Regions from separate parts of the Streptococcus cameli genome, predicted to be linked through region 1. Evidence: predicted binding sites of a transcription regulator. Region 1 holds the regulator's gene; the other holds the start of a gene.
The links. Region 1 encodes Rex, which represses fermentation and respiration genes when NADH is low (regulators of the CRP and FNR family bind a similar motif). Its sites were predicted from a motif close to TTGTGAANTANTTCACAA; they were not measured.
Positions count from the first base shown of each region.

Region 2: ACVR1I_RS05810 (TrmB family transcriptional regulator) is a predicted target of Rex. The motif match lies at 7,416-7,433, and genes of this name have one in related genera.

Region 1 covers NZ_JBRUIM010000005.1:36,856-47,279, forward strand. The annotation lists gene ACVR1I_RS08970 (CYTH domain-containing protein) at 1-61, shown strand, start outside; gene ACVR1I_RS08975 (ribose-phosphate diphosphokinase) at 192-1,166, shown strand; gene ACVR1I_RS08980 (cysteine desulfurase family protein) at 1,181-2,302, shown strand; gene ACVR1I_RS08985 (DUF1831 domain-containing protein) at 2,302-2,649, shown strand; gene ACVR1I_RS08990 (redox-sensing transcriptional repressor Rex) at 2,773-3,411, shown strand; gene ACVR1I_RS08995 (gamma-glutamyl-gamma-aminobutyrate hydrolase family protein) at 3,417-4,112, shown strand; gene radC (RadC family protein) at 4,109-4,789, opposite strand; gene ACVR1I_RS09005 (class A sortase) at 4,857-5,600, opposite strand; gene gyrA (DNA gyrase subunit A) at 5,606-8,053, opposite strand; gene ACVR1I_RS09015 (L-lactate dehydrogenase) at 8,254-9,237, shown strand; gene ACVR1I_RS09020 (ABC transporter permease) at 9,306-10,262, opposite strand; gene ACVR1I_RS09025 (ABC transporter permease) at 10,264-10,424, opposite strand, start outside.
Region 2 covers NZ_JBRUIM010000002.1:70,395-80,818, forward strand. The annotation lists gene ACVR1I_RS05775 (MFS transporter) at 1-702, opposite strand, end outside; gene ACVR1I_RS05780 (helix-turn-helix domain-containing protein) at 780-1,646, opposite strand; gene ACVR1I_RS05785 (DUF1958 domain-containing protein) at 1,792-3,156, shown strand; gene holA (DNA polymerase III subunit delta) at 3,241-4,278, shown strand; gene sodA (superoxide dismutase SodA) at 4,349-4,954, shown strand; gene ACVR1I_RS05800 (serine hydrolase) at 5,054-6,148, shown strand; gene ACVR1I_RS05805 (DUF6287 domain-containing protein) at 6,175-7,272, opposite strand; gene ACVR1I_RS05810 (TrmB family transcriptional regulator) at 7,508-8,293, shown strand; gene ACVR1I_RS05815 (sulfite exporter TauE/SafE family protein) at 8,306-9,163, shown strand; gene ACVR1I_RS05820 (ornithine cyclodeaminase family protein) at 9,188-10,183, shown strand; gene ACVR1I_RS05825 (Crp/Fnr family transcriptional regulator) at 10,295-10,424, shown strand, end outside.

The DNA.
Region 1 (10,424 bases):
ATTTAAATATGCTAGTAGTAAGGTTGCCCGCGCTGCTGCCTCTCTTCCATCAGCCAAATAAGTGCTGATTTTTTTGTTTTAGAAATGAAAAAATTACGGTTTTTTGGTAAAATAGTACTGTATGTAGATCTCATCGGTTCAGCTAACAAACGCTGTTCCTGCTAGAACATTCAAAAGGAGAATTTTTTGACATGGTTCAACCATATGCCGACAAACAAATTAAGTTGTTTTCACTTTCAGGAAACCGAGCTATTGCTGAAAAAATTTCAGAAGCCGCTGGTATTCCGCTTGGAAAAGCCTCTTCTCGCCAATTTTCCGATGGAGAAATTCAGATCAACATCGAAGAAAGTGTTCGGGGTGTCGATGTCTATATCATTCAGTCAACCAGCTATCCTGTCAACAATCATTTATGGGAATTATTGATTATGGTTGATGCCTGCATCCGTGCTAGTGCCAATTCTGTTACTGTTGTCATGCCATACTTTGGTTACGCAAGACAAGATCGAACCGCTGCACCGCGCGAACCAATTACAGCAAAATTAGTTGCCAATATGCTGGTAAAAGCTGGCGTGAATCGTGTTGTTAGCTTAGATTTACACGCAGTTCAAGTTCAAGGCTTCTTTGACATTCCAGTAGACAATCTCTTTACAGTTCCTCTTTTTGCAGACTATTATGTTGAAAAAGGGTTAACAGGAAATGATGTTGTCATTGTTAGTCCAAAAAATTCAGGCATTAAACGGGCCCGTAGTCTAGCTGAATACCTTGACGCTCCGATTGCCATTATCGATTATGCACAAGATGATTCTGAGCGCTCACAAGGCTATATCATCGGGGAGGTTGCTGGTAAAAAAGCCATTTTAATTGATGATATATTAAATACTGGCCGTACTTTCTCAGAAGCAGCAAAAATCGTCCAAGAAAATGGTGCAACAGAAATTTATGCCGTAGCAAGTCATGGGTTATTTGCAGGAAATGCGACAGAATTACTAGATCAGGCTCCTATTAAGGAAATCTTAGTAACAGATTCCGTAGTAAGTAAAGAAAATCTACCTAAAAATATTGCTTATATCACTGCTAGTAAATTGATTGCGGATGCGATTATTCGTATCCACGAACGCCGTCCAGTTAGCCCTCTGTTTAATTATTCTGTACCCAATAAGAAATAAAAGGAGACCTGTCTTTGATTTATCTTGATAATGCAGCAACGACTTCTCTTTCTGATCAAGCCCTCCAGACATTGATAGAAGTATCAAAAGAAATATTCGGCAATCCGTCTAGTATTCATTCTTTTGGACGCAAGGCTAATCAAATTCTACGCACTGCAAGGGAAACAATTGGGAAGATTTTGGAGGTTCCTTCAAGTTGTATTATCTTTACATCAGGAGGCTCCGAAGCAAATAATTTGGCCATAAAAGGTTACGCTCTTTCCCACCAAGATAAGGGAAAACACATTATTACGACTGCCATTGAACACCACTCTGTGTTGCATACAATGGAATACCTTGAAAAACGATTTGGTTTTGAAATAACCTATATTCAACCAATCAATCAAACCATCTCTGCTCAACAGATTCAAGAAGCACTTCGACCAGATACCATCTTGGTTAGCACCATGTTTGCTAACAACGAAACCGGTGATGTATTGCCAATCAAAGAAATCGGTCTATTACTAAGAAATCATCCAGCTGTCTTCCATGTCGATGCGGTTCAAGCTATTGGAAAGGTTCCTATATCACCTGAAGAGCTACACATTGATTTTCTGTCTGCCTCCGCTCATAAATTTCATGGTCCAAAAGGAACAGGATTTCTATACAGTCGCTTGCCACGGTTTGATGCCTTAATTCATGGTGGCAAACAAGAGAGCGAGCATCGTGCTGGGACCGAAAACATCCCAAGTATCGCTGCTATGGCCACTGCTCTTTCTCATCAAATTGACATGCTAGATACCAATTTTCAAACGGTCGAGGCTTTAAAAAAATCATTTTTACAACACTTAGATGCAACTAACTACTATCTAAATCAGACACAAGATTGTCTGCCCTATGTTTTAAACATTGGCTTTACAGACCAACTGAACGAACAAATCCTCATGAGATTGGATTTAGCAGGAATTGCCGTTTCAAGTGGATCAGCCTGCACGGCTGGTGTAGTCCAAAAAAGCCATGTATTGGAAGCTTATTACGGTCCAAATTCTCATCGTCTTACAGAATCCATCCGAATTAGCTTTTCAGAAGAAAACACAGTTGCAGAGATAAAAAGAGCAACACAAATAATAAATGAAATCATTGGAGGTGCCGCCTAATGGCATTTGAACAACAAGTAACCCTAAAAGATTGCCGCTACACTTATCAGATTCATCCAGCAATCCGAAAATACACATTACGTGACAATACTTTTGAAGTCACAAAAGTTGGAAATTACCAACTAACTCGTATGTTAGAGGAAGTTCCAAATTCAAATCAAGGATTTTTGTTAAAAATCATCATCAATTCAGATTTAACTGGTTTTAAAATCAATATCACTGACAAATCTGGTTTGCATCTTGTGAATATTTTTAAAAACCAGGAAAGAACAGTCATACAAGAGAAGTTTTATTTTCTCATGGAAAGTTTAGTGGACCGTGAAATTTTCACAAAGATCGAACAATAATACTACAAAAAAACAAGGAAAATCCTTGTTTTTTATTTTTAAATGCATATACGTTGATTTTTTCACAAACATCATCTACAATAGATAATAGAGAAAAACAGAAAACGAATGGAGAAATAGATTGTGAAAAAAGAAAAAGATAGTGCGATTCCGAGAGCCACAGCTAAACGCTTGTCACTCTACTACCGTATCTTCAAACGATTCCACAAAGAAAAAATTGAGAAGGCCAGTTCAAAAGAAATTGCAGAAGCAATTGGTATTGATTCTGCCACTGTCCGCCGTGACTTTTCCTATTTTGGAGAATTGGGTCGACGTGGTTTTGGCTATGATATCAAAAATATGATGGATTTTTTTGCTGATATCTTAAACGACAATTCCATTACTAATGTTATGTTGGTTGGAGTCGGAAATATGGGACGCGCCCTTCTTCACTATCGCTTCCATGAACGCAATAAAATGAAAATTGTGATGGCTTTTGAATCAGATGATAATCCCGTTGTCGGAACAGAAGACCAAAATGTTCCTATTTATGCCATATCCGAAGTAGAAGAGAAAATTAAGGGTACTAATACAAAAACAGCCATTTTAACAGTTCCAAGTAGCGTGGCTCAAGAAGTAACTGATACTTTGGTAAAAGCTGGCATTAAAGGGATCTTAAGCTTTTCACCTGTTAATCTATCTGTTCCAAAAGATGTTGTTGTACAGTATGTCGATTTAACAAGTGAACTTCAAACCCTTCTTTATTTCATGCGCAAAGGCTAAGTTTCATGAAAAAACCAATTATTGCTATTACGGGAAATCAATTTTTTGATTCAAACGACACCGTCTCCCCTCACCTTAGCTACTGCGCTACTGGTTTTGTAACAGCGGTGCAGGAAGCTGGTGGTGTCCCCCTTATCATGCCCATATCTGAACCAGAATTAGCAAAAGAATACGTTACTTTAGCGGATAAATTGATTTTCACGGGTGGACAAAATGTCTTACCACAATTTTACCAGGAAGAGCAAAGCATTGACAGCGACGACTATTTATTGGAGCGGGATCTCTTTGAATTAGCGTTAATGAAAGAAGCCCTTCTTCAAAACAAACCAATCTTTACAGTCTGTCGTGGAACCCAGCTCTTTAATGTCTTAATGGGAGGAACCCTTTACCAAGATATTCCGAATCATTGGCAGACGGCTGCTTCTGCTACACCAGTTCATGATATCGGGATTGAAAAAGATTCATTATTAGCAACTATTTACGGTGAGCATGCCTCAATCAACTCCTTTCATCACCAAGCGATAAAAAAACTGGCACCTGATTTAATAATCACTGCTAGATCCTCTGATGATGGTATCATTGAGGCCATCGAACGAAAAGATCAGTATCCCTATCTTGGTGTTCAATGGCATCCAGAATTGATGGTAGAAGATAGAACACTCGAGAAAAATCTCTTTTCCTTTGTAGTAAATCACCTTTAAAATAATTCACTCTCCTCACGGAAACTAAAATAGTTGCTTTTTCCCACAATTACATGATCCAATAAGACAAGTCCTAGTGTTTCACAGGACTTTTTTAAATTCCCTGTAAAATCAATATCATTTCGACTGGGTTCGACCATACCTGAAGGATGATTATGGACAACAACAACCGATGTCGCCATACATTTGACTGCATAGTGCAAAATCTCTCTAGGAACTGCTAGACTTCTATCCACACTACCGATAAAAATCGTTTTTTGGGAGATAATTTGATTTTGCGTGTTCAAATATAAGGCTACCAGATGTTCCTGCTTCTCATGACCAATCTCGCTAATCATTTTTTTAGCCAAACGTTCACTTCCCAATACCCGTTCTTCCAAAATTAATTCCGATTGACTTATCCGCTTTCCAAGTTCCAGCATAGCTTTGATCTCAATCGCTTTGACGCGACCAATGCCTGTAAGTGTCTGTAATTCTTCAATGGACAGCTCTTTGAGATTTGCCAGATGTTGAATCTTGGCCAAGAGTTCCTGGGCTAGGTGTAAGACTGGTTGCGTCTTTGTCCCTGTTCGTAGTAATATGGCCAATAATTCTTGATTACTTAATCTCTCTGCACCAACAGCCATTAACCTTTCTCTAGGTAATAGCGCTTCTTCTTTAAATTGAATTGTATACATCGGTAACCTCCTATCTCTCTATTCGTAATTTAGGATAAAGAAAAAACCTAATAAAAGATACTAGGTTTTATAATTGTAACTGATTATACGATTTTTTAAAGTAGTCTTTCATTTCATCAGAAGCTTCGTCAAAAGCAATTTCTGACTTTAAAGCTCCTTGAACAATCGTTCGTTTTGTTGCTGCAAAGTCATCACAAGTTACTAGTGTAATCCTATTTTGACCTGGGACATCATCGATAACATCTACTCTTTCTGGTACAACAACTTCAACAGAATCAATGATATAGATATAAATCTTATCTTTGTCAGTAATGTAAATTTTCATTCCATTTTTAGCATTTTCAAGAGGAGAAAAGAGGGCTTCACTTGCTCCAGTCATACCAAAAACATGGTGACTAGCTAAAGAATAATTCCCTTTTCCCATTTCTTGGTTTTCTTTCATTGTTCCAGCACCATACATTAAGGCTGTATTTGATAAACCTTTAAAAATTGGTAAATTTACACCCAATTCCGGAACAGCAATCCCTCCGATAACTGGAAGATTTTGGGCTTCCCACTGCGATTTTAAAATAGCTTCTGTTGAAATAGATTCTACTTGTGAAAAATCAAATGTAGTATTGGCTTTCTTGTTTTTTTCAATTTCATCCTTTGAAATATTACTAATTTGGTAATGGTTCGAATACCAAACAATAATCATATTGCGAATCGAAGTACTAAAAATAAGTAACATAGAAAGTATTAACAAAATCGAAATAAAGAAGTTTCTTATAAAATGATTTTGTCTCATTCGTTTTTTAGAATGCTGTTTCATCAATGCTACTCCTCTGTTTCCTCAGTATCATCTTCTGGATCCACTAAGGTAAATGTAACGATTCTCGCATCTTCATCTAGCCTCATAACTTTTACACCCATAGTCGATCGACCTGTTTGAGAGATATTTGACACATTGGTTCGAATAACGACGCCTGTATCGGTCATGACCATCATGTCTTCCTCACCAGAAACGGTAACAACACCAGCCAAGTGACCGTTTTTATCCGTGACATTCAAGGTCTTAATCCCTTTACCGCCACGGCCTTTTGTCGGGTATTCAGTTGCTGGAGTCCGTTTCCCGTATCCATTTTCTGTTAGCACGAGTACTTCTTGATCATCTGAAATAACCGTTGCACCAACGACTTGATCCCCATCTCGAAGATTGACACCACGAACCCCTGTTGCAGATCGACCCATATTACGAACAACAGTCTCATCAAAGCGAACAGAGTAGCCGAATTTTGTCCCCATAAAGATGTCGGATTGACCATTTGTCAAGAAGACTGCAATCAATTCATCATCTTCTTTTAGATTCAAGGCTTTCAGACCATTTTGACGAATGTTACCAAACTCTGAGACGCTTGTCCGTTTGACCACACCTTGGCGGGTTGCAAAGAACAAATAATTGCCATCATTGCGTTCACGACCAACATTGATAACGGTTTGAATAAATTCATTTTCATCCAGTTTCAGTAAATTCACGATTGGCAAGCCTTTTGCAGTTCGACCATATTCTGGAATTTCATAGGCCTTCAATCTGTAAACCCGACCAGTATTCGTAAAGAAGAGCAAGCGATCATGCGTACTGGAGGAAACCATGTCTTTGACAAAGTCATCATCTTTAACACCAGTTCCTTGAACTCCACGACCACCCCGTTTTTGAGCACGGAATTCTTCTTGTGCAAGACGTTTAATATATCCCTTGTTGGACAAGGTAATCAAGACATCCGTTTCTTCAATCAAGTCTTCGTCTTCAAGAGAAAGAACTTCACCAATCATCAATTCTGTCCGGCGTTTATCAGCATATTTGCGTTTGACTTCTGACAGCTCTTCCTTGACGATAGCAATGACTCGTTCTGGTTTGGCTAAAATATCTGCCAAATCTGCAATCAAAGCCATTAACTCATCATATTCAGATTGAATTTTGTCTCGTTCCAAACCAGTCAAACGGCGAAGACGCATGTCTAAGATCGCTTGACTTTGGCGCTCGCTCAAGTCAAACTTGTTCATTAATTCTGCCTGAGCAATCGCATCTGTCTCTGAATTGCGGATAATCTGGATAACTTCATCAATATGATCCAGTGCAATCAAGAGACCTTCTAAGATATGGGCTCTGCTTTCAGCCTTATCCTTGTCAAATTGCGTCCGACGCACTACCACTTCTTTTTGGTGTTCAACATAGGCAGTTAAGATTTCTTTGACGGATAAAATCTTAGGTACTCCGCCTTGAATCGCTAACATATTAAAGCTAAAGTTGGACTGCATCTGCGTTAATTTGAAAAGATTATTTAAAATAACACTTGCAGACGCATCACGGCGAACTTCAATCACAAAACGGACACCTTCACGACTCGATTCATCTCGAACAGCTGTGATACCCTCAATCCGCTTTTCTTGAGCCAAGCGAACAATGTGATCGTGTACCTTCGACTTGTTGACCATGTATGGGAACTCAGTAACAACGATCCGCTCACGGCCATTTCCAAATTCTTCAATCTCTGTACGAGAACGAAGAACAATGGAGCCTTTTCCTGTCTCATAAGCCTTATGAATCCCAGATTTGCCCATTACAAGGGCACCTGTTGGAAAGTCTGGTCCAGGCAAAACTTCCATGATGTCACGTGTTGTTGCTTCAGGATTATCAATAATTAAATTGACAGCATCAATGGTTTCACCAAGGTTATGTGGTGGAATATTTGTCGCCATACCAACGGCAATCCCTGTTGCCCCATTGACTAAAAGATTTGGAAAACGTGCTGGCAACACCAACGGCTCACGCTCATTTCCATCATAGTTATCCTGGAAATCAACTGTGTTTTTGTTAATGTCACGAAGCATTTCAAGAGCAATCTTGCTCATTCTTGCCTCGGTATAACGTTGCGCGGCAGCACCATCTCCGTCCATCGAACCAAAGTTTCCATGACCATCAACAAGCATGTGACGGTAGCTCCACCATTGAGCCATCCGAACCATAGCTTCATAAATCGAACTGTCACCATGTGGATGGTATTTACCCATAACATCACCCGTGATACGAGCAGATTTTTTATGGGGCTTATCAGGTGTTATCCCCAATTCATTCATCCCATACAAAATACGGCGATGAACTGGTTTCAACCCATCTCGTACATCAGGAAGCGCACGAGATACGATAACACTCATCGCATAATCAATGAAACTGGTCTTCATTTCACTGGTTAAATTGATATTGACTAAATTTTTATCTTGCACTAAATGGCCTCGTTTCCACTAGAAATACTTACTACTATTATACCACAAAATAAGTTATATTTATTTTAATAAGATAAGAGTTGTTTGAAATGTAAACATTTTCAAATTCCCTACTCTGCTTGTACTTGTTTTCAAAAAGTGCTAGAATAATAAGTGGTTGGACCAAGGGGTCCATAATGAATAAAAGGAGATGATCTGAAATGACAAATTCAAAACAACACAAAAAAGTCATCCTTGTCGGTGACGGTGCCGTTGGTTCTGCTTATGCTTATGCCTTGGTTAACCAAGGTATTGGTCAAGAACTCGGTATTGTTGATATTAACAAAGACCGTACTCAAGGTGATGCTGAAGACTTGAGCCACGCTCTTGCGTTTACTTCTCCAAAGAAAATCTATTCCGCTGAATATTCTGATGCCCATGATGCAGATTTAGTCGTTCTTACTGCTGGTTTGCCACAAAAACCAGGTGAAACTCGTCTTCAATTGATCGAAAAAAATCTTCGTATCAACCAACAAATCGTTAGTGAAATCGTCGCTTCAGGATTCAATGGCATCTTCCTTGTTGCTGCCAATCCTGTTGACATCTTGACATACTCAACATGGAAATTCTCTGGTTTCCCTAAAGAGCGTGTCATCGGTTCAGGTACTTCTCTTGATACAGCTCGTTTCCGTCAAGCCTTGGCAGACAAAATTGGTATTGATGCGCGTTCAGTCCATGCCTACATCATGGGTGAGCACGGCGATTCAGAATTTGCTGTTTGGTCACATGCCAACGTTGCCGGCGTTAAATTAGAGCAATGGTTACAAGATAATCGTGATGTTGATGCTCAAGGTCTTGTTGATCTCTTTATCTCAGTTCGTGATGCCGCCTACTCAATTATCAATAAAAAAGGTGCGACCTACTACGGTATCGGTGTTGCTCTTGCTCGTATTACACAAGCAATCTTTAACGATGAGCGTACTGTACTTCCACTTTCTGTTTTCCAATCAGGCCAATATGAAGGTGTTGAAGGTATCTTTATTGGACAACCTGCCATCATTGGGGCACACGGTATCGTTCGCCCAGTAAACGTTCCATTGAACGACCAAGAATTGCAAAAAATGCAAGCTTCTGCTAGACAATTAAAGGAAATTATTGACGAAGCTTTTGCAAATCCAGAAATTGCTGCATCTGTTAAACAATAATCTAAAACTTGTCCTAGGACAAGTTTTTTTATACAAAAAAAAGAAACCACAATTGGTTTCTTTTTGTATTATTTTGACTTGATATAGTTGACACCATCTGCCTTTGGAGCTACCGCTTTTCCAAAGAAAGCAGCCAGTACCACAATTGTCAATAAATAAGGTGCAATTTGCAGGTAAACTGGATTGACTCCTTGAAGGAATGGTAATTGTTTAGCTACAATCGCTAAGGACTGAGAAAGACCAAAGAACAAACTAGAAAGCATCGCACCGACTGGATTCCAGCGTCCAAAAATCATAGCTGCCAAAGCAATAAATCCAGGGCCTGCAATAGTGGCACCAGAAAATTGACCAGAGATAGCCTGTGAATAAATCGCGCCACCAATACCACCTAAAAATCCTGAAATCAATACACCTGTATAGCGCATGAAATAAACATTGATACCGAGTGTATCTGCCGCTTGTGGATGTTCACCTACTGATCGCAATCGTAAGCCGAATTTGGTTTTATAAATAATGAACCAAGTAAGAAAAGCAACAAGAATAGCAACATAAGCTGGTAAACTTGTTGATGTAAAGAAAATTTTACCAATAACCGGAATATCTGATAAAATTGGGAAAGTGAATTTTCCAAATGACTTACTAATCGTATCTGTTTGCGCACGGTTATAAATCACTTTACAGAGATAAACAGATAAACTAGGTGCAATTAAGTTCAAAACTGTACCAGAGACAACATGATCTGCTCGAAAATTGATTGTGGCAAGTGCGTGAATTGCAGAATAAGCTAATCCTACAAGCCCAGCAAGAACAGAAGCAATCCATGGTGTCATATTCCCAAAATTTGGGGCTAAAGCAATGTTAAAAGCTGCTCCAGCAAAGGCACCAACTACCATAATTCCTTCCAAACCAACGTTTACAATTCCACCTCTTTCAGAGAATGTTCCACCAATACTGGTAAAAATAAGAGGTGCAGCATAAATTAAAGTATTTGAGACAATTAATGCCAAAAGTGTTGTTAAATCCACCTTATTGACCTCCTTTTAATTTTCTTGGTTTAATAACATATTTGATGAGATAGTTAATTCCAACAAAGAAAATAATCAAGCCAGAAACAACATCAACAATTTCAGGTGGTACAATAGCCTGCATACCAGATTTACCAACTTCTAAAATACCGTATAAAAGGG
Region 2 (10,424 bases), on a different contig from region 1:
AGCAGCGATAAAGAAGTTGACCAAGGCTGCAATCGCCAAGAGAAAGAAAACCTCTTTTTCGTGAAAGACAAAGAGCATGCCTTCCTTGATATCTGCCAAGATGGCCTGGATAGAGGCTTTTTCTTTTTTCTGTTCTAGATGTATTTCCTTGTCCTTGATGGAAAAAAGCAGCGCAAATGAGAGGAAAAAGGTCAAACTATCTAGAATAAGGGTCGGACGAATGCCGAAGCGGTCTACAAAAAGAAAGGCCAGAAGCGGAGAAGAGACACTGATGACTTTACTGATTACCTCCAAATGGGCATTAAAATCCACCAATCGATCCTCATCAACCAAGGTCACAACATAAGATTTGAAAGATGTCCCTGAGAAAGCATGGGACATGGCTAGCACCGCATTGACAGCAATGAGGCCGTAGAGCATGGTTGTATCTGTACCAATAAGTGCCAAAAGGGCGCACATGATTCCACCTATAAAGTCCGTTGCCAGTAGAATTTTTCGCCGTTTAAAGCGGTCGGCAACAGCTCCTCCAAACGGATTGAGAAAAAAAGAAATGAGCTGTTCGGCTAGTTGGTAATAGCCGATGTATTGAGGAGCCAACCCTCCCAATCCTGCAATCCAACTGCTGTTGCCATAATCGTACATGACATTGCCGATTTTGTTGATAGCCCGGCTAGCCAATAATTTCCATTCGTTTTTTTGCATTGAAAAACCTCCACATGTTTTAGAGCCTTATTATAGACTAGATCAGTGGAGGTTGCAGATTTTTTGCAGATATGGCCTTATTTTACGAAACGGGCAAAATCAGTCTTGTAATTGTCGACCATATGTGGGCAGTCCAGCCAATCAAAAATTTGAATGGCATGGGTCATGTCTTCGATGCCAGGCAAGGTTTGACCAGAACGGTAGGCTTGCAGGCCTTTCAAAAAGAGGAAAATGGTCTTTTCATAGAGCTTGGTTTCATTGGTTAAAAGCGCAGCAGATTGTTCCTGGTAAAAATCAGCAATATCCAAGACATTACGGTGAATACAGGTTTCCCAGATATTCATAATGGTGGCGACGACCATGTGGCGATGGGTGGCAATTTCGCGGTAATAGTCTCTTCGTTTGAGGATTTCTTGTCCCATGCGGTGCAGCAGCGGAATGTCGATAAAGAGGTAGAGGTTTCCAATCAAAGCTAGCTCGTAGATGTTCCAATTTTCAGTGGCAAAAAGGTAGTCTGTGATGGTATCAAGGCTTTCTTTTGGAAATGGGATGGTTGGGTCACACTTGCAAATAAAGCCTTGCAAAAGAATGCTGTTGAGCTTGTAACGTTCCTTATTAGGGTAGTGTTTAAAGCGTTCCAGTTGTTCAGTTTGCAAGCGTTGAAAGCCAGCGACGTCTCGTTTGTACTCCAAGTCAATCAATTCACTCATAAAGCGAATTTGCTCGGTGTGCTGAAAGCCAGATGCAGCATCCATAAATTCTTTGACTTCTACGTGAATGTTGTTGAGTGCAATGAGAAATTTGGAAATAGAGAGTTCGGATTCTCCTCGCTCAAATCGCGACAACTGGGAAATGGATAAGTCTGCCGTTGCAACTTGTTTGAGTGAAATATGGCGGTTGATCCGCAAGGTCCGAAAGGTTTCTCCTAAAAGTTTCTTGTCCATGGTCTTCCTCCTAAAATGATTATAGCAAGTCTTCAGAAATTGGCAAGAATTTCCCATATCTGCAAATAAATTCTTTTGAAAAAATACCGTTTTGCGTTTTAGAATATGGTATAATATAAGAGATTTTTATGAAAAGGAATTGTATATGAAAAAGTTTTTTATTGTCTGTTTGATGGTACTCCTATCCTTGTTTACACTTGGTAAGCCAGTTCTGGCTGAGGAAGATTTGCTAACCATGGCGCAAAATGCAGGCTATCCAGCCACAGCAGATATGGTGCCAAAAGCTTCTATTGTGATTGACGCAGATACGGGTCAATTGCTCTGGGGACAAGAAATTGATATGAAATGGGATCCAGCCAGTACCACTAAAACCATGGTCATTTATTTGACACTAGAAGCCATCGCTAAGGGACAGATTTCCTTGGATACACAGGTTGTTGCGACTGAGACAGATCAGGCCATTGCTGGTATTTATGCCCTCAGCAACAACAAAATTGTCGCTGGAGAAACTTATACAGTCAGTGAGCTTTTAACCATGACCCTCGTTCCATCATCAAATGTTACGACCTTGATGTTGGCTCATTTGATTCATGATGGGGACGATGCTTCATTCTTACAACTCATGAATGATACAGCAAAAGAACTTGGCATGACCAATACGACTTTCCACAATGCAACGGGAGCAGTGGTCGCAGCGTTTCAGGGCTACTATGCTCCAGCAGGTTACGACCACAATAAGACCAATGAAGTGACAGCGCGTGATATGGCGATTTTGACCTATCATTTGTTGAAAAAACACCCTCAAATTCTTGAGTATACCAATCAACCAGAGGTGACTGTAAAGACAGGAACCTACTTAGAAGAAACCTTTACAACTTATAACTATTCCTTGCCAGGTGCGAAACACGGCATTGAAGGCGTAGATGGTTTAAAAACAGGTTCTAGTCCAACGGCTGGTTTTAACTCGATTGTAACCGCAAAACGCGGCGATACACGTCTCATTAGTGTTGTCTTGGGAGTTGGAGATTGGCAGGTGCAAGGCGGGGAATATTTCCGACATTACTTTGTCAATACCCTTTTGGAAAAGAGTTTTTCAGAATATAGCCGTCAAGTAGTTGCAAAAGCTGGAAAACAAGAAATTGCTGGCCAGACTGTAAGGACTTCAGAAGATTTGTATGCGCTAGTTTCGGGAGAACAAACCCCTGATCTGGTCGTTGAAAACAACCGTTTGAAAGTAAAAGACAGTATTATCACAGAGAGCGGTGTAGCTCTTGAAGAAGAGAAGGGTTTGGGACAGGCTATTTCTACTTCGAACAAAGTGGCAGTAAAAAAAACCAACCAACTGATTTCAAAGATTCCTAAATATGTATATATACTGATTCCGATTGCTTTGATCGTATTGGCGATTGCCTTGCGATTGATTCTTGGAAGTAGTAGACGGGCTCGCAGCATGCAACATCTTGATTCAACATCTCGTAGTCGCCGTCACAGAAGAAGACGGAAATTTTAAAGAAGACGATACTCAACAACCAAGTCTAGAGGTTGTTGGGTATTTTTTGCACTTTTTCCTCTATAAAAGTGATATAATGAGACTATGTTAGCCATTGAAGCAGTAAAAAAATTAAACAAAAACAATCTCGGGCTACTCACCGTTTTGTCTGGCGAAGATACGGGACAGTACCAGCTTGCCAAAGAAGCCTTGTTGAAAACGCTGGGATTCGATGCCAGCGATTTGAGTTTTGCCTACTTTGATTTATCAGAGAGCAGTTTTGCTCAATTTGAACTGGAGTTGGTATCTCTGCCTTTTTTTGCGGACGAAAAAATTGTGATTGCAGATTATGTTTCGGATCTTTCTACGGATAAAAAACGCTATTTTTCTGATGGAGAACTCAAACAGTTTGAGGCATATTTAGAAGCACCGAATGAAACGACACGCCTGATTTTATTAGTGCCAGGAAAGTTAGATAACAAGCGGCGTTTGGTTAAAATGCTCAAACGTGATGCCCTTTGTATTGAAGCCACAGAAGCAAAAGAAGCAGAAATCCGAACCTATTTTCAGCAGGAAATTCGCAAAAAAAATATGGAAATGGGCGAGGATGTGTTAGAGCAATTATTAGTGAAATCGGGTTTTGACATTTCAGAAATGACCAAGAACATCGCTTTTTTGAAAGCCTATAAACCGAAAGGGAGCATCACTTCAGAAGATATAAGGGAGGCAATTCCTAAGACCTTACAGGACAATCTCTTTGATTTATCGACTTATATATTAGGAAAAAAAGTAGATCAGGCCCAGGACTTGGTCAAGGATTTACGATTGCAAGGAGAAGATGATGTCAAGCTCATTGCGATTTTACTAACCCAATTTCGGATGTTCTTGCAGGTGCAACTATTGTCCCAAAAAGGACGCGCAGAAAGTCAAATTGTTACTGAACTTTCGGATTATTTGGGCAGAAAAGTCAATCCTTACCAGGTCAAATTTGCCCTACGCGATTCCAGAGGTTTGTCACTGTCTTTCTTAAAAGAAACAGTTGCCAACCTCATTGAGACAGATTACAAGATCAAGTCTGGACAGATGGAAAAAGAGTATCTGTTTGATATTTGTTTATTGAAAATGATGAATGCCCTCTCCTAGTACAAAAAACTTGAAATCGGTTTTATTTTCATTTAGAATAGAAGTAACTAGACTAAAGGAGGCCCTACACATGGCTATTATTTTACCTGATCTACCTTACGCATACGATGCTTTGGAGCCACACATTGATGCAGAGACAATGACACTCCACCATGATAAGCACCATGCAACTTACGTAGCAAATGCCAATGCTGCACTTGAAAAACACCCTGAAATTGGTGAAGACTTAGAAGCCCTCTTATCAAATGTTGAAGCGATTCCAGCAGATATTCGTCAAGCATTGATTAACAATGGTGGTGGGCACTTGAACCACGCTCTTTTCTGGGAGTTGTTGTCTCCAGAGAAAACAGAAATTTCGTCAGAATTAGCAGCAGATATTGATGCAACATTTGGCTCATTTGATGCCTTCAAAGAAGCATTTACAGCTGCAGCAACTACTCGTTTTGGCTCAGGTTGGGCTTGGCTTGTCGTCAACAAAGATGGCAAATTAGAAGTGACTTCTACTCCAAACCAAGATACACCAATCATGGACGGTTTAAAACCAATCCTTGGCTTGGACGTTTGGGAGCATGCCTACTACCTCAACTACCGCAACGTACGTCCAAACTACATCAAAGCATTCTTTGATGTCATCAACTGGAACAAAGTTGACGAATTGTACAAGGCTGCAAAATAAGAGATAAGCCCCGTTTTGTAAGAAACGGGGCTTTTATTGATGATTAAATGGCTTCAAGTGGTTTTCATTTCCTTTATTTTAGGGTAAAATAAAGAGGTTATGATGTATGAATTATTGCGGAAAAGATCTCGTTTTGTCCTTATTTTGGTTGGCTTGCTAGTCGTACCCTTTCTTATTCTTTTTGGAGCAGTAGTGTGGATGAATCCGAACAACAGTTCTCCACAGGTTTCGCAAGAGAAACAACAAGTTTCAAAGACAACAGACAAAACAGCGCTTAAAAAACATTCTGAAGCCCCGGAGCCAGTAAAGGAGTATCTAAAATCACCTGAAGCAAAGCAGGCAGTTATGGATAGGGATATGGAACGGATGAGTTCGTTAGGACTTTATTATGATTATGCCAATATGGGCTTGGTGGAAGTTGTCCAAGCTTATTTAAGTGAATATGGGATTGATCCATCGCAGGTTGCCTTTACTTATAAAAACCCTGCAACTGGCCATCAGTTTTCTATGAATGATACAGAGCCAATGACAGCAGGGTCTACCTATAAAATGCCTTTAAATATGTTGGTTGTTGATGAGGTTGAAAAAGGAAGATTTTCCTTAACAGAACGATTTGATATTACCAATACTCCGTATGAATATAAATTTGAACATGATGCCTATGTTGGGCAATTTGGTGGCGCAATGAGTATTCCTGAAATGCAAGAATATTCCTTGGTTTACTCTGAAAATACACCTGCCTATGCACTTGCTGATCGCTTTGGTGGGATGGATGCTGCTTTTGCGGAATTGGACCGTTTTGGTCAGTCAAAAGGAGAGGTAAAAACCATTCGCAGAGAGGACAACAAGACAACAACAGATTATTACATCCATGTGTTAGAGCATCTTTATGATCATCAAGATAAGTATGCAGATATTATCTACTATATGGATTTATCGTTTACAGGCCAGTATTACGAAACCTATGTACCGGATATTCGCATTGTTCAAAAACCTGGATACGTAGCAGAGGCCTTAAATGTAGATGCGATGGTGTTTGAAGAAAGTCCCTATCTGATTGCTATCTACACCAGGTACTTGGGAGGGACGACAGAATACAGTCAAGAAATTAGTGGCTATGGCTACATGCAACTGGCGGCATTGACTTATGTTATCAACCAGTGGCATCGTGTTAATGAAAATGGACTAGGATAGAAAAAGGAAGAAAATATTCTTCCTTTTTAGTTTGAAACTGTTTCATCTGCTCGATAATACAGGATGTGATTCATATCAGGTAGTGCTACTTGTATTCTTTCTTTGCTTGTATCTGATTTAAAAAATGGTGGATCTTCATCAAAGATTATCTCGACACCGATAGGAGCATAATATAAAAAAACAGGTGTGTCATATTTTGAATGTCTTTGTCGTGACATTGCAAGCCAACCATTGGAGACTGTCATCAAGTCGGTATTGAATTCTATATCCGGAAATTCTTCAATGCTACCGCTTTTTGTTATGGTAATAGCTTCACCAGCTTCGTTTATCCAGGTACCAGCAATGCTAGAATAGTCACCAGAAAGTAGCTCACTGAATTCTTGTCGTTCTATTAGAACTTCATCAAGAGGTTTACTTAGCTTGTACCATTGCCCAATATCAATTATATTCTCTAAAGGTTCACCAAGTTTTTCAAATTTGTCTTTTGATATGTCTATTTTAGAAAGTTGGTAGCTATCGGTTTCATAATGATAGGTAACAGATTGGGTTGGTTGTAATCTTGTCCCATTTTTCGCAAAGGTGAAAAAATGATATTCGAGTTCACTAAATGAATCCCCTGGTTGCTGGAGTCGCAATTGATGATTATACATCAGTACTAACTTTTTTTGTTCTCCAATCGCTTCAAGACCTAATTTTTTAGTTGTTAACCGTTTTGGTTTATTTTGATGATCCAGTGTAAAAATATCATATAGAACATGATTTAAGTCATCGTAGACGGACTGTTCTTGAGCAATCAGTAACTCTTTTACACCATTTTGATCAATATCATAAAAACTATAAATAAATCGGTTCTTGCTTGTGGTATCGTTAATGGTGACTAATTTTGCAAAAGCATTGTATTTTTCCTCATTAAAGAATGAAGAAGTTTCTTCTGATAGGAGTGATTGATATGCTTCTAAGGGTTCTTGGTAAGCTAATAGATCATCATCGTTAAAATCTAAGATTTTTCTTGTAGAAGTGTTTTCTTTTTTTAGAGATGATTTGTTTTTTGGAGTAGAAACACACCCAAATAAAACAAGACAAGCCAAGCAACAGAGTAGAAAAAAACGAAAATTTGGTTTCATTTGAAAGACCTCCTATGTACTAGTATTTTCATTATCAATAATAAAATAGGAAAAGTCAAGCTAGGATATCAGAGTTTCAAATTTTGAAAGAACTTTCATATAATTAACTTAGCTACTTTCTTTATAAAATAATTTTTCAAAAAATGTTAAAAATTTCACAAAATCTATTGACAAATCTTATTTAGGAATGTATAGTAGTTACATAGAGTAGCTACTACATTTAAAAGGAGTTTATATGCTGGTTCAAAAAATGAAACAGTTCGGCTTTACTGAATCCGAAACAAATATTTATCTTAGCTTAGTGGAAAATGGTTCGATGACTGGCTATGAAGTTAGCAAGAAGTCTGGTGTTCCACGTTCAAAAGTCTATAATGGATTAGAGATTTTGGTCAAAAAGGGAGTCGTCCTTGTCAATAAGAGTGAACCAAAATTATACTCAGCCCTATCACCAGAAGAGTTTGTCAGCATGCTAAAACATTCGACTTTGAGTGATATTCAATATTTAGATGACCATTTGTCAGACATAAAAGAAAAAGAAGAAGATACGCTTTTGTGGCAATTGGAGCAAAAAGAAGCTGTTTTACTCAAAATGCTTTACATAATTGAGCATAGTAAAAAGAGTCTTTATATCCAAATCTGGGAAGACAACCTTACTCCTACTATCGTCAAAGCCCTAGAAGAAGCAGAAGACCGTCTGGAAACTTTTGTCTGTATTTTGTTTAGCAACAGTGGTCAGTATAACTTGCCTTTCAAGCGTTTTTATCCCCATGGATTTGAAGTGGATAAAATAAAAGACATGGGAGGTCGTTGGATCAATTTGGTGTGTGACAATGATATTGTTTTATTTGGGACACTTGATGATGTATGTGACGTCATTTGGAGTCATAACAAGGCCATGCGATTACTAGCAAAAGAGTACATTAAGCATGATGCATATACCTTAAAAATTATTCAAGAACATGGACCAGAATTGATCGCAGACTATGGTAAGGACTTTGAGGGCATTCGTAAAATCTATTAACGGAGATTATGTATGTCATTTAAAGATATTTTGTTACTACTGGTTATTGTAGTGAATGCCTATTTTGCAGTTGTATTTATTAAGGATTTGATTCTTCATAAACATGAAGTCATGTCAGAAGAAGCTAGCACAGCGGCTTTGCCATTTTCAAGTGCTATTATCTTCTTCTTATCGACCGTAGGGATTTCGGACTTTGCAATTAGTACCAGTCTCTATCCAAAATTAAATTGGACAAGTGTTAAAAAATTACCAGGCACATTGAATACCCAGTGTACCATTCCAGTTGCAGTAATGGCTCTTGCCTACATTACAAAGATTGAAGTGAGTGTCACAACTTTAATTGTTTGTATTGTTAGTCAAATGGTTGGTTCTTATTTCGGAGCAAAATTCGCAGTCAAACTGCCAGCAGAAAAATTAAAAGTTTCAATTGGAATTGGGATGATTGTGGCAGCGCTCATTATCTTTGGTGGGAAATTTGGCTTGTTACCAGGTGGTGGAAATGCGACCGAATTGACTGGTATTAAGTTGGTTGTTGCAGCCGTTGCTTTGGCTATCTTTGGTGCGCTAAACAATATTGGGATTGGTTCATATGCCTTGACCATGATTACGGTTTACTTACTGGGATTAAATCCAGCAGTAGCTTTTCCAATCATGATGGGAGCAGCAACATTCTCAGTTCCTGTTGGTAGTGTTCAGTTTGTCAAATCTGGAGAATACAGCCGTAAGATTACCCTCTTTACATCAACATTTGGTGTACTTGGTGTCTTGTGTGCAGTGTTTGTCATCACAAGTCTAAATACGGCTATTTTGCAATGGTTTGTTGCCTTTATTCTCTTATACAGTGCATATGGTATGCTGAAGAAAAATTAAGAATAGACAGAGTGAGGTAAAAAAATGCTGATTTTAACAAAGGAAGATATTCAAGCTTGTTTTTCGATGAAAGATGCGATTGCAGCAGCCAAAAAAGCAGTGCGACTCTACTCATCGGGTGAAGCAACAGTTCCACTTCGGACAAATTTAGATGTGTCTGAATACCGTGGACAGAGTTTGTATATGCCAGCCGTAACAAGTGGCGAGCAAAGTGCCTTAGGTGTTAAGATTGTTTCCGTTTATCCTGAAAACATTGAAAAAGGGTTGCCATCTGTTCCTGCTACGATGGTGGCTTTGGACCCTGAGACGGGGATTGTCTCAGCGATTTTAGACGGGACTTATTTGACGCAACTTCGGACAGCAGCTATTCAAGGTGCAGGAACAGAGGAATTAGCAAATGAAGATGCTAAAATCGGAGGCTTAATTGGGACTGGTGGCCAAGGCTATCAGCAAGCAATTGCTATGATGACAGCCCGCAACTTGGAAGAATTGCGTGTCTTTGATATTGATTTTGACCGCGCAACAGCCTTTGCAAATACCTTATCAGAAGATATGAAAGGGCGTTATACTACTCGGATTCATGCTGTAAAAACAGCTAAAGAGGCGGTGACAGATGCGGATATTATCACGACGGTGACAACTTCCAAAGTACCAACGTTTGATGCTGCAGATGTTAAAGCGGGTGCACATGTTAATGGTATTGGAGCCTATACTCCTGAAATGTTGGAGTTACCAGTTGATTTATTGGTCAAAGCAGATGCAGTTGTCTTTGATACAAATGACGGTGTTCTAGCAGAAGCTGGAGATATTTTAGAACCGATTCGCCAAGGTCTGCTGACAAAAGAAGATTACAATGGTGAGTTAGGGGATTACCTGCTTGGCAAAATCCAAGGACGTAAGAGTAAAGAAGATATTACAGTATTCAAGAGTGTTGGCTCTGCGGTACTGGATATTGTCACGGCTCAACTGATTGTTGAAAAAGCAATTGAAAAAGGAATTGGAACTCGTTTTGAGTTTTAGAAAAAAGCAATGGAAGCAATGGAAACATTGCTTTTTTTCTATGAAAAGATAGTATTGGTTTTGAAAACGTTTTATGGTATACTGATGAGAAGAATAGAAATAGGAGATGCCATGATTAGCAAGGAACAATACTATTTTTTACGGAATCATCCCTCACTGCAATCCCTGTCTATTGAAGATTTTGACCAGTTGGCAAAAGAGGTGCGTTTTCGTAAAATCTCAAAAGATCAGGTCTTCTTTT